DNA from 3 places in the Peribacillus sp. NPDC096622 genome. Region 1 is predicted to be linked to each of the others. Evidence: riboswitches for the same ligand, from Rfam matches in the RefSeq annotation. Region 1 holds a riboswitch; each other region holds the start of a gene.
The links. A riboswitch is a leader RNA that binds a small molecule or an ion and turns the genes downstream of it on or off. The one in region 1 is predicted to bind lysine.
Positions count from the first base shown of each region.

Region 1 (4,292 bases):
ATCCATTAGCAAAGTGGAAGATTGCCGAGATAACACCAACAATATAGAACACAAGCATGAATGGACTAGAGAAAATATCCGCCATCATGTCAAAGTTAACTTCAGCACCCATAGCTGCTTGAATTCTAGTTGCCCATATATGCCAAACAAGGAAAATCAATGTTATGATTCCAGTTAAGCGTTGCAGCATGAACATCCAGTTACGGAAGAAACTAAATCTGCCTAAATTGTTTTTTGCTGTAAAGGCAATATAAATTCCGTACACAGCATGGAAAATGAGCGGTAGATAGATGACGACCCATTCCACCAAAATCTTCACGGGTGTAAACTCAATTAAATGAACTGCCCCATTAAATGTTTCTTCTCCTTTTGTTGCCATAAAGTTTACCGATAAATGAAAAATTAGGAATAGACCAATTGGAATTACTCCTAGAAGTGAATGAAGCCTGCGATTCCCAAACTCACGATTCTTTGCCACTAAGTGCCCCCCCTTAATTTGTGAAAAATCATGCAAAGATAATCTGGTGGCTACCTTTTATCTCCGCGTGAAAATACAGTATAGAGTCAAAAAAAAATCCTCTATACTTCCTTTACAATTATGTGACATGTCCATTTTACTCCTGACTTCTATGTGCGTCAAGAAAACGGATACAAGAAATCTCTTTTTCAGAATAGATTTTTTTGGATTAAATTGGCTATTTTTTGTTTGTCAAGGTGATATTTTGAATAAATTTCTAATTTACCTATTAATATCTCGGTATAATTTCTCATTTTTTTCCAATTGTTATTTAAATAAATAAAAAACAGTATAATTTGCAAAAGAAATACGTTTATAATAGATTTACAGAAAGAGGCGATAAATTATGAAAAAAAATATTGCTGCTGCGATAGAAGAAGAGATTCAAACTGAAGAAATTCAAACTGAAGAATTCCTGGTTCCAGCTTTCGGATACGAATTAATCAGAGAAGTTCTATTGAACGATATTCTCGGAAAAGACTCTAATCAAATCCTCTATTGGGCAGGTAAACAATTAGCAAGAAAATTCCCATTGAATGGCGATCAGGAAGTGATTGAATTTTTCCAAAGCGCTGGGTGGGGCAATCTGGAAATCTTGAAGTATACGAAACACGAAATGGAATTATCCCTGACGGGTGAAATAATCAGCCGCCGCCTGGATTTACACCCTGATTGTCACTTCCAGCTTGAAGCCGGTTTCCTTGCCGAGCAGTTTACACTGCAAAAGAAATTCCTCAGCGAATCAACGGAAGAAATCAAACGCCGCGCAAAAAAAGTGATATTCACCATCCAATGGGATCCCAGAGATCCAATCTAATGAGCCCTTAAAACAGACTTACCCTTTTTACCGGAAGTCTGTTTTTTATTGGACTCATGACACTTAAGCTAGCACATTTGCATGCTGACCAAGTTTAAATGCTTCATGAAGGGATTCAACCGCCTTCACCATTTCCTTTTCATTGATGACAGTCGAAACTTTAATTTCCGATGTGCTGACCATTTTCACTTGGATGCCTGTATTGGCCATCACTTCAAACATCTCGGCAGCCACTCCCGGATTGGATACCATACCAGAACCGACGATGGACACTTTGGCCAACCCGCTCTCCGTTTCGACCCGGTCGAATCCCAAGTGTTCTTTATTATTTTCCAGCACAATCAAGGCCGCTTCCGTATCTTCACTTTTTGTGGAAAAAGATAGATTGGTCGTATCCTCGGCAGTCATGCTTTGAATGATGATGTCCACATTGATCCGGTTTTTCGCAAGTGTCGTGAAGATAGTGGATAATGCACCAAGTGATTGGGGCAAACCATATATAGTGACCCTCGTAATGCTGTCTTCAAAAGCAATGCCGCGTACAATTAAGTTTTCTTCCATAGTTGCTTCCTCCTCAATGATCGTTCCTGATTCTCTCTCCATGCTTGAACGGACTTCAAGCGGAATTTGATAATTTTTTGCATATTCGACAGCCCTTGGATGAAGGACGCCCGCCCCCAGGTTGGCAAGTTCCAGCATTTCATCGTAAGAAATGGATTGGAGTTTTCGCGCGCCTTTTATGTAGCGTGGGTCCGTTGTGAAAACACCCGTTACATCCGTATAAATATCGCATCTATCCGCATTCAGCGCTGCAGCGATGGCAACCGCCGTCGTATCGGAACCGCCTCGCCCTAAGGTAGTGATTTCCCCATTTGCATCGTTACCCTGGAAACCGGCTACGACCACTATTTTCTTCTCCTGAAGCTGAGCTTGGATCCTCGTGGCATCGATGTTTAAAATCCGGGCATTCCCATGAACGGATTCCGTTTGCATGCCAGCCTGCCAGCCAGTATACGAAATGGCTTCATGTCCTTCTTCAATCAATGCCATCGTTAACAGGGAAATCGTTACCTGTTCCCCAGTGGTCAATAGCATATCCATTTCCCTCTTGCTAGGGGATCCGGAAATATCACGGGCCATGGAAACCAATTGGTCCGTTGTTTTCCCCATAGCTGAAACAACGACGACAACCTCATTTCCATTCTCCGCTTCCTCGATTACCCGATTGGCAACCTTTTTGATTTTTTCTACGCTACCGACGGATGTTCCGCCGAATTTTTGAACGATTAATGCCATCCTCATGCACCCTCTCTACTTTTTAGGCAATAAAAAAAGCAATGAGAAATATCTCATTGCTGTGGTCACATACCCTAATACTGTAAACACAGTGAGATAGCTCTCCAGGGTATAAACCCTGACAATCCGCCATTTATTAAATGTCGGACCAGGAGAACAAGGTATGAGTCTTGTCTTCCTTCGGCGTCGTCCCCTTTCAAAACCTTTCATGGAAGCTCATACTTCTCCAGGTTTTTACTCTTGAATTCCGCACCTCTATCAGCACTTTTAAGTTGTCTAGTTAAAAATTCCTTTTAATCATAGCATAGAGATTCATCGGTAGCAAGATTATTCTTGTAGTTTTCTAACGATTCCCTCGGCTACCCCTTTTGGCATGCCAGCTTCCATGATTTCCTCGGCCGTGGCCTCTTTGATTTTCTTCAATGATCCAAAATGCCTTAATAATTGCTTCCTTCGCTTCTCCCCGACTCCTGGAATATCATCAAGCTGGGAGTGAACCGCATTTTTCCCGCGAAGCTGACGATGAAACGTAATCGCGAACCGGTGCACTTCATCCTGAATTCTTTGCAATAGGTAAAATTCCTGGCTCCGTGAATCAAGAGGTACGAGTTCAAGCGGATTTCCGATCATCAATTGCGAGGTCCTATGCTTTTCATCCTTAATGAGGCCTGAAAGTGGAATATCAAGGCCCAATTCATTTTCGAGAATATCCCGCACTGCTTCGACATGTCCCTTTCCGCCATCAATGATGATCAAATCCGGAAGCGGCAGCCCTTCTTTCAATACTCGTGAATATCTTCTTCTGACTACTTCACGCATCGATTCATAATCATCAGGTCCCTGGACCGTCTTGATTTTATATTTTCGGTACTCTCTTTTTTCCGGCTTCCCATCAATGAACACGACTAAAGCGGAAACGGGGTCACTTCCCTGGATATTGGAGTTATCGAAAGCTTCAATTCGATGCGGGGTGTAGATACCCAGTTGTTTCCCGAGGTTTTCCACCGCATTGATCGTTCTTTCTTCATCTCTTTCAATCAAAGAGAATTTTTCCTGAAGGGCGATGGAGGCATTTTTATTCGCCAATTTAAGCATGTCTTTTTTCGCTCCCCGTTTCGGATGAATCGTTTTGACACCAAGCAGCCCTTCGGCCATTTCGGCATCCACTGATTCAGGCAGCAAGATTTCCTTTGGTTTAAAGTGGTTCGTAATCTCATAAAACTGACCGAGGAATGTAAGAAGTTCCTGTTCGGGTTCATCGTAGACCGGAAAAAGTGAAACATCCCTTTCTATCAATTTACCCTGACGGACAAAAAATACCTGAACGCACATCCAGCCTTTATCATAGGCAAAGCCAAATACATCCCTGTCGATGAAATCGGTCGTCATCATTTTCTGCTTCTCCATCGTAATATCGATGTGGGCAATCTTGTCACGGAACTCCTTGGCCCTCTCGAAATCGAGCTCTTCCGATGCCTCTAGCATTTTTTCAGTCAGTTCTTTTTTTATTTCAGTATGCCCGCCGTTCAAGAACCGGTTGATATCATCGACCATTTTTTTATATTCCCGTTCCTCTACATCATATACACATGGGGCCAGGCACTGGCCTAGGTGATAGTAGAGACAAACGCGATCAGGTAAAGTATTGCATTTCCTTAAGGG
Region 1 is NZ_JBIWES010000001.1:423,877-428,168, forward strand. It holds gene ACIQYG_RS02005 (succinate dehydrogenase cytochrome b558 subunit) at 1-478, opposite strand, end outside; gene ACIQYG_RS02010 (YslB family protein) at 864-1,334, shown strand; gene ACIQYG_RS02015 (aspartate kinase) at 1,398-2,630, opposite strand; lysine riboswitch at 2,720-2,896, opposite strand; gene uvrC (excinuclease ABC subunit UvrC) at 2,958-4,292, opposite strand, start outside.

Region 2 (4,292 bases), on a different contig from region 1:
GATCCTTTACAAATTCACCCCATTGATTTGGAGTAAAGTGGCGATCCACTAGTGTTGCTTGTTTTCCACTAAAGCTTAAGCCATGTACATTCATATCAAATGCTCGAGCTTTACGTACAAGTTCAGCGCCAATCGATCCAAGTCCAGCGATCCCGATTGTTTTCCCCTTAAGGGTTTCGGAAATGAAAGGATCCCACCTCCGCTCCAGTTGCGATTGTTTCATCCGAGGACCGTCTTTCACTATGTCCAAGAGAAACAAAAATACATATTCCGAGATGTAAGCACCAAATTGGTCAGTAATTCGAGTTAATGTAATGTTTTTAGGTATCGATTTGTCCGAAATCAAATCATTGACTCCGGCTCCCATTGATTGAAACCAGCGAACAGATGAGGCAATTGGTTTACATAGTAATTGTGTAGGGAAATTCCATCCCAAAATAACTTCAGTGCCTGGTAAATATTTTTCTGCTTCCCCCAAAGTTTTCGCTGCCTTCACCGATGTAAACCCATTATTGCGGATACGATCAGCATAAGCATCGACCTCTGTCTGAATAGGACTAAATACAAGAATGTTTGGTTTGTGTGTACCCCCCATAGGCTCTCTCCTTATTGATTCTTTATATATAGTATAAATTCTTCCTCCTGAGTCGTACAATGATAAAAAACAGTGCACTTCTTTCGGAGTATGCACTGCTTTTCAAATTTCTCCAGTTTACTATTGATTTTATAGAAAATCGGTATTAAAGACTCGTTTAATGAATCATTCGTTTATTTATTTAATAATATTGCTTCTGTGTTACAAGGTTGTAGAGCTATTTGTAGTGCTCTTTTTTCTTCATGGTTTAGAGGGACCAATGGTAAGCGGACACCTCCAACATTCACCCCCCGCATATTTAATGCTGATTTTACTGGTGCTGGGCTTGGCGCAGCAAATAATGCTTTCATGATTGGAAGAAGTTTACGATGTGTAGCGGCGGCAGCATGGACATCACCATTTTTAAAGCTATTGATCATTTCTTGCATTTCATTACCAATTATGTGTGAAGAAACCGAAACAATGCCTGTTCCACCGATGGCTAAAACCGGTAATGTTAACCCATCATCGCCGCTGTACAATGTAAAATCACTAGTTGTTTTGCTTATGATTTGTGCCATGGCATCTAAGTCACCGCTTGCTTCTTTTACTGCCACGATATTGTTGATTTTTGAGAGGCTAACAATCGTCTCTACTGACATGTTTACAACACTTCGACCTGGAATATTATAAAGCATTACCGGTAATGATGTTGAATGGGCAATAGCGCTAAAGTGCTGAAATAATCCTTCTTGAGACGGCTTGTTATAGTATGGGGTAACGAGCATGATTCCGTCGACTCCTGCGGCCTCAGCTTGCCTTGTCAAGCTGATAGAAGCTTTCGTGTTATTTGAGCCGGTTCCAGCTATGACTGGAACTCTTCCATCAACAACTTCTACAACAATTTTGAATAAATCTACTTTCTCTTCTGTAGTTAATGTAGGGGACTCTCCAGTTGTACCAGCTATTACCAATCCATCAGAACCATTAGCAATTAAATAGTTTACTAAAGCTCTCGTAGCATTAAAATCAACCTCATCATTATGATTAAACGGGGTAACCATTGCGGTTAAAACTTGGCCAAAATTCATAACTTCACACCCTTTTGTATAATTTTTAAAAATATTCAGAGGTGGTTAGGGCCGTTCAGGAGTAAACGCAAAAAAGCAACAACGAGGATTCGCTGCTGCAGTAGAAACAATATTTATCAAAAAAATGTTTCCGCGCATAAGATAGCCCTCCATATAGTTTCCTATATGACAGTTCTGTATTTATTCAATAGCAGAACCAGCTTCAAGAACATGAGATTCTTTCCGCTTCGGCAAATTCCCCTTTCCACAATAGTCATAGGATCTCATTCTCCTCAAAATGTGTACTAATGGTCTTTGCTCCTCTATCCTCACTTCAAAAAATTTTGAAGTAAGAAAATATTTAATTGATTGTAATATAACAGGGAATCCATTCTGTTGCAAGGACAATTTGTTTTTATGTAATCATTTCTACTATGTGTGAACTGGCTTTTGGTCAAGGAAAACACTTTTCCAACGGTTTTCAATCATGGCTGCATGATCAAAGAAAGGTTTAACTCGAAACTTCATAATCACTGGCTATTTGAAGAACCTCGGGCAATGTATATGAAAAAGTGTTATTTTCGGGGTAATTTGCGCTAATTTTGAGTGAGTGCTATTTTGCACATCCAACTTTAAAACCCAGCTACCTTAAAATGTTTAATTAAATGTCTATAATTTAAAACTTTAAGACACTTTTAAAATCTAACATATTATTTGTTAATTTATCCTTGTTTACTGTCTAAAAGTTTTAAGACTTATAGACAAAGGATGATACATATTGTTAATTGGTTATGCGAGGGTTTCAACTACTGGCCAAGATTTAGAAACACAAAAGGAAATTTTGGAAAGTGAAGGGTGTAAAAAGCTTTTTGTTGAAAAAGTAACAGGAACAAGTACAAAACAAAGAGCCCATCTTTATGAAGCTATTGAATTTGCACGAGAAGGAGATACATTAGTTGTAACTAAAATAGATCGTTTAGCTCGTTCTATTATGGACTTGAATAAGATCGTTCATGAACTAGCTGAAAAAGGAGTTAATGTAAGATTTGTAAAAGAAGATATGAAGTTTGATGGTTCAAACGAAGGAAACAGCTTACAAACACTGCTCTTTAATATTTTAGGTTCATTCGCACAATTTGAACGTGATCTTATTGTAGAAAGAACTACAGAAGGTCGGGAGAGAGCTAAGAGGCAAGGGAAACATATGGGAAGACCAGGGCAAGATGAAAAGACTTTAAAACGTGCTATTAAGCTATATAATGAACGTGAAACAAACGGAATGAGTGTAAAGGACATTGTAAAAACTACAGGAGTTCCACGTTCCACGTTATATGCAAAGATTAAATGATTCTTAAACTGAATCCGGGGCTGCCATTTGGTGCCCTTTTTGCTTAATGAACTAAAGGGGCAGTATAGTTTAAGTAAGACACTGGTTTTTACAGGAGGAAATAATGGTTAAAAAACGTAGAAAAATTTTAGTGATCACCTTAACAATTTTAATCATTTTAGTAGTTTATTACCTTTTACAACTTAATTGGATTTCGGCCTCCAATGAAACTGTTCATTTAGAGGATTTGCCAGAGGAATTTGATGGGTTTAAAGTCGTACAGTTATCAGATTTACACAATAAAGAATTTGGAGAAGGAAACAAAAGGTTGGTTAAAAAAATCAATAAAATTGAGCCAGATATAATTGTTATAACTGGTGATATGTTAAATAACTCTCACGACATACCAAATAACGGAGAAGTTCTAATAAAGTTACTTGAAAATCTAAATAATAACTATCCGATTTATTATGTGACAGGTGAACACGAAGAAGGTTTGTATTACGAAGATAGAAACAAGTATCAAAAAGAAGGCACAAAAGAAGCATACGAAGAAAAACTAAGCAATCTTGGTGTTACAGTTGTAAATGATGAACAAACAACAATTACAAAACAGGATGCAATAATTAACTTGTATGGGCTAAAAGAACACTTGTCAGGAGAAATTCAAATTGAAGAACGGTTAGGCGAAACAAATGAAAACGAAGTAAATATTTTACTTTCGCATAGACCTTTTTATTTTGATGAATATGCTGATTGGGGAGCAGATTTAGTCTTTTCTGGTGATACTCACGGGGGAATGTTACGTCTACCTTTTATTGGAGGGATTATTTCAACAGAGGGGTTTTTCCCAGAATATGATGGTGGTTTGTTTCAAAAAGAAAACTCAATAATGGTTGTAAGTAGAGGTTTAGGTAATAATCCAATTCCCCTTAGAATAAATAATCGACCAGAAGTAGTTGAAATTACCCTAAAAAGTAAATAAGTAAGTAATTCTTATTGATGTAACGGGTGCATTCGTATAAGAAGAAATAGTGGTGAAATATTGATTTTTATATTAAGATCTTCCGCAATCGGGTGCTATTTCTTGAATAAGGTTAGCTTTTCTAAATGAACTAACAGGTGCGTTAGTTCATTAAGGAACACAAAAATGATCAATTAATAAAAGAATAATCCAATTAAATAGTATAAGGGCATGTTTTGATTAATCTTTTTTCAAAACATGCTCTTTAGATTTATTTATCAAGGTTTTTTGTATTAATTTGATCAAACTTTGTTTCAAATCTACAAGTAACTAACAAATTTTAAAATTAATGAAATA
Region 2 is NZ_JBIWES010000027.1:799-5,090, reverse strand. It holds gene ACIQYG_RS24955 (D-2-hydroxyacid dehydrogenase) at 1-595, opposite strand, end outside; gene dapA (4-hydroxy-tetrahydrodipicolinate synthase) at 769-1,665, opposite strand; lysine riboswitch at 1,800-1,978, opposite strand; gene ACIQYG_RS24945 (recombinase family protein) at 2,420-2,992, shown strand; gene ACIQYG_RS24940 (metallophosphoesterase) at 3,096-3,956, shown strand.
Region 2: it holds a riboswitch for lysine, as region 1 does, so the genes downstream of both, dapA (4-hydroxy-tetrahydrodipicolinate synthase) here and ACIQYG_RS02015 (aspartate kinase) in region 1, are expected to answer to the same signal.

Region 3 (4,292 bases), on a different contig from region 1:
CTCCTTAAAGTCTTCCGTTACGGCAATCGTCGGTTTATCCTTGCTCATCATTTCAAATATATCCGCCATTTTCCCTTCAAGATGCAATCCGTTGTAAAAAATCATATCAGCCGAATCCAGTGTCTTCACATCACCCTGCGTCGCTTTATATAGATGGGGGTCGACTCCCGGTCCCATTAAACTTGTGACCTCGACATTTTTACCGCCGATATTCTCAACCAAATCCCCAATCATTCCCGTTGTTGTAACGACATTCAGCTTGCCATTACCCCTTTCGGCCGTTTCATTGCCGCACCCCGTTAAAATCAGCAATGCAGCAAGCACGCCTCCAATAGATTTTAGAAAACCCATCCATATTCCCTCCCTTTTTCATCTTTCTAAAATAGTTTGCCATGCGCAAAACTAAGTGTAAATTTTTTTACATTGTCGTAAATGCTAAAAAGTTTCCTCTACACAACTTATTTTATACTATACACAAATATACAAAAAAAGTGCAACTATTTTTAAACATTTCAAAAAGGCGGATGACTAATACACACAGCAAAAACTGTCAGGAAGCTCCACTAGGGAGCTCCCTGACAGTCAGTCATTCCGAATGATGAAGTTATATTTATATTGTGGAGTTTTTATGGTGAATATAAACCTAGAAGAGCTATTTAGGGACGACGTGAAATTCACGAGTAAACACGGTTTCTACGCATAATGCCGCGGAATTCGGGCTTTGACACTTATTTTTCCTGTTTCAAGGAAATTGCCAAGTACGCAAATCCCAATTCGATTCCGCAAAGCACAAACAGGGTGATTAAAGTTTGAAACATCATGATTTCCTCCTCCTCTAAGACTTAAACAAATCTTAAAGGATGAAACCAATACCAGAACAAGACCTTATTTAAAGAAATCTTCAGCAGTCCCACACTGTTCCCTTGCCCTGAAATGGGTTTCATACTGTACAATATAAAAAAAGAAAAAACGGTGATACCATGACAAATATTAAAGAAATAGCTCAATGTGCTGGTGTATCTGTCTCAACAGTGTCTCGTGTATTGAATGATCATCCATATGTAAGCCCCGATAAAAGAAAGAGCGTCTTAGAAGCGATCGATCGTTTGAATTATACGAGAAACATCAACGCCATTCATCTTTCAAAAGGCAAAACCAATCTTATCGGCATCATCATCCCCTTCAACAATCACCCATATTACGGGGCAATCGTTAACGGAATCACTAAACAGGCAAATGCAATTGGCTGTCATATCGTCATCTTTCAAACAAATTATGATAGAGAGAAAGAGATTCAGGCTTTTAATATGCTGCAAATGAAGCAGCTCGATGGCATTATCGTTTGTTCAAGGATTTCGGAAATGAAAATCCTCTTGGATTATCAAAAATACGGACCGATTATTTTATGTGAAGATACAGCCCAAGCTGAATTCTCATCCATCAGCATTGATCATTATGCCGCTTTTTCCTGTGCCCTTGAGTACGTGATTGCTAAAGGATATAAGAAAATCGGATACAGCCTCGGCCGTAAAAAAAGCAGAAATAGTTCCCATCGTACAAAGGCCTTTAACGATATCATGAGTAAACATCAACTGATAAACAATAAAGAATGGCTATTTGAAGGCAGTTATCACATCAAAGACGGTGAACAATTGTTTCAGGAATGGAATTCGATGATGGATAAACCTGATGCCATCATCATCACGAATGATGACACGGCGGCGGGTTTCATTCTTACCGCTAAGAAATCGGGTATAAGGGTACCGGAAGATGTGGCCATTCTCGGCTTCAATAATGATAGCCTTGGTGAAATGCTCGACATCACGACCATCTCCTTACCGCTGGAATGGATTGGGAAAATGGCAGTGGACCTATTTGAGAATCCTGAAGAGGTCAAACATGTAAAACTGGACTACGCACTAATAAAAAGGAAAACCGTTTAGTCATTAGGATGCTTTATTTTAGTACTTGAATTCTTCCTTACTGCCATCACTCATTAACTAGGAAAAAATAACCACGTAAAATAATCATTGCGATATCCCAGAAGTTATTTTATAATTTTGATATAGTAAAGTTTACTCAATTACTAGCAATCTATTAGCGATTGCATGAATTTCATGAATATAATCGTCCGACGTCACCCACAAGCTGACGCCAACGATTTTAGAAAATTGAATACTTCCTCATTTACCGATGAGTTAGAGGCTGCAGCTTATAAAAGTAAAACGGACGAGATTCTGGAAAATTAAAGACTCCGTTTGAAAGGATAAGTTGCCGAAGTTAGGGTATATTCCATGTATATTCTTGCTGGCGGTGTAACCGAATAGGAACACCACTGTCACGTTTTTTCACAAAGCGTGGGGAGCTATCTTCGGAAGGATAAACGGGTTTATTATAAACAGCCGTCGATCTTTTTCGACTGCTGTTTTTTATTTTTCGTTCCCTTCCAATAAAAAGGAGTGTAACATCAATTGTCAAATTCACAATCAGCATCAAGCCCTACTGAACTGAAAAGGAGCCTGAAAGCGCGTCATTTAATGATGATTTCATTAGGTGGAACGATTGGAACAGGTTTATTTTTAGCAAGTGGCGGTGCCATTCATTCAGCCGGTCCCGGCGGTGCCTTGGTGGCATACGCGATCATCGGCATCATGGTTTATTACTTAATGACAAGTCTTGCAGAAATGGCAGCGTTCATGCCAGTGGCCGGTTCGTTCCGTGTCTATGCATCCAAATTCGTCGATCCGTCTTTCGGTTTTGCGATTGGCTGGAACTACTGGTATAACTGGGCAATCACCATTGCCGCTGAATTGGCAGCCGTTGTCTTAATTATGAAGTTCTGGTTCCCTGATAGCCCTTCAATTATCTGGAGTGCCATTGCGTTAATCACTATGTTTCTTATCAATTACATGTCAGTTAAAGGTTTCGGGGAAACAGAATTCTGGTTTGCCATGATCAAGGTCGTGACAGTCGTCATTTTCTTGATCACGGGTGTTCTGATCATTCTCGGAATCATGGGTGGGAAAGACCCAATTGGTTTTTCCAATTTCACAATGGGCGAAGGTCCCTTTAACGGAGGGTTCTTCACGATTCTAGGTGTATTCATGGCTGCCGGCTTTTCATTCCAAGGTACTGAATTGCTTGGAGTGACCGCTGGTGAAAGTGAGGATCCAGAAAAAAATATCCCAAAAGCGATCAAATCCGTTTTCTGGCGTATCATCTTATTCTATATCTTAGCCATTTTTGTAATTGGCATGATCATTCCGTTTACCGATTCACGTTTATTGAGTGAAGATGTTGCCGTAAGTCCATTCACGCTTGTATTTGAACGGGCCGGCCTTGCATTTGCCGCATCCATCATGAACGCGATCATTTTATCATCCGTACTCTCTGCTGGTAACTCTGGCATGTACGCTTCAACCCGTATGCTATGGGACTTGGCACGTGATGGGAAAGCACCGAAGTTCTTAGGTAAGTTAGATAAAAGAGGAGTACCCGTGAATGCACTTATCGTGACTTCTTTAGTTGGCTGCGTTGCATTCTTAGCTTCGTTTTTCGGTGATGGCGTCGTTTATATCTGGTTATTGAACGCTTCAGGCATGGCAGGATTCGTCACCTGGGTAGGGATTGCAATTGCCCATTATCGGTTCCGCAAAGCTTACGCTGCTCAAGGCCTTGATATGAATGCTTTACCATTCCGGGCAAAAGGCTTCCCATTCGGGCCTATATTCGCACTTGTCCTTTGTATTATCATTATCATCGGACAAGGCTATCAAGCTTTCAGCAGCGATGGGATCGATTGGAATTCAATGTTCGTTTCCTACATTGGCTTGATTCTATTTTTCGTCCTATGGTTCGGCTATAAAATTAAGCATAAAACGAAAATCATTCCGCTAGAGGAATGTGACCTTAAATCAAAATAATACGCAAAGGACCTGTTCTTCCCTAAATGGAGAAGGACAGGTCCTTTTTTCATTTCAAATGATAAACACGGCATTCATATGGTTGCAGGGGTTTGCTGGAGATTCCTTCTTCCTCCTGATCATAATTGCCGATCAGCTTTGTGGCAGCATATGCATGCAGCTCTTCAGGCAAAGTATAGGGAGCCTGCTCTTCTTTAAAGTTACATAGCACCAACAGCTTTTCTTCTTCCAACGATCTCGTGTAGGCAAATATTCGTTCATCATCCGGCAACAGCAGTTCAAAACGGCCATAAACGACGATTTCATGTTCCTTGCGTAATTGGATAAGCTTTTTATAAAAATGAAAAATGGAATTCGGATCATTGTAGG
Region 3 is NZ_JBIWES010000002.1:417,211-421,502, reverse strand. It holds gene ACIQYG_RS05370 (metal ABC transporter solute-binding protein, Zn/Mn family) at 1-351, opposite strand, end outside; gene ACIQYG_RS05365 (LacI family DNA-binding transcriptional regulator) at 981-1,943, shown strand; lysine riboswitch at 2,192-2,376, shown strand; gene ACIQYG_RS05360 (amino acid permease) at 2,472-3,923, shown strand; gene ACIQYG_RS05355 (glycoside hydrolase family 13 protein) at 3,973-4,292, opposite strand, start outside.
Region 3: it holds a riboswitch for lysine, as region 1 does, so the genes downstream of both, ACIQYG_RS05360 (amino acid permease) here and ACIQYG_RS02015 (aspartate kinase) in region 1, are expected to answer to the same signal.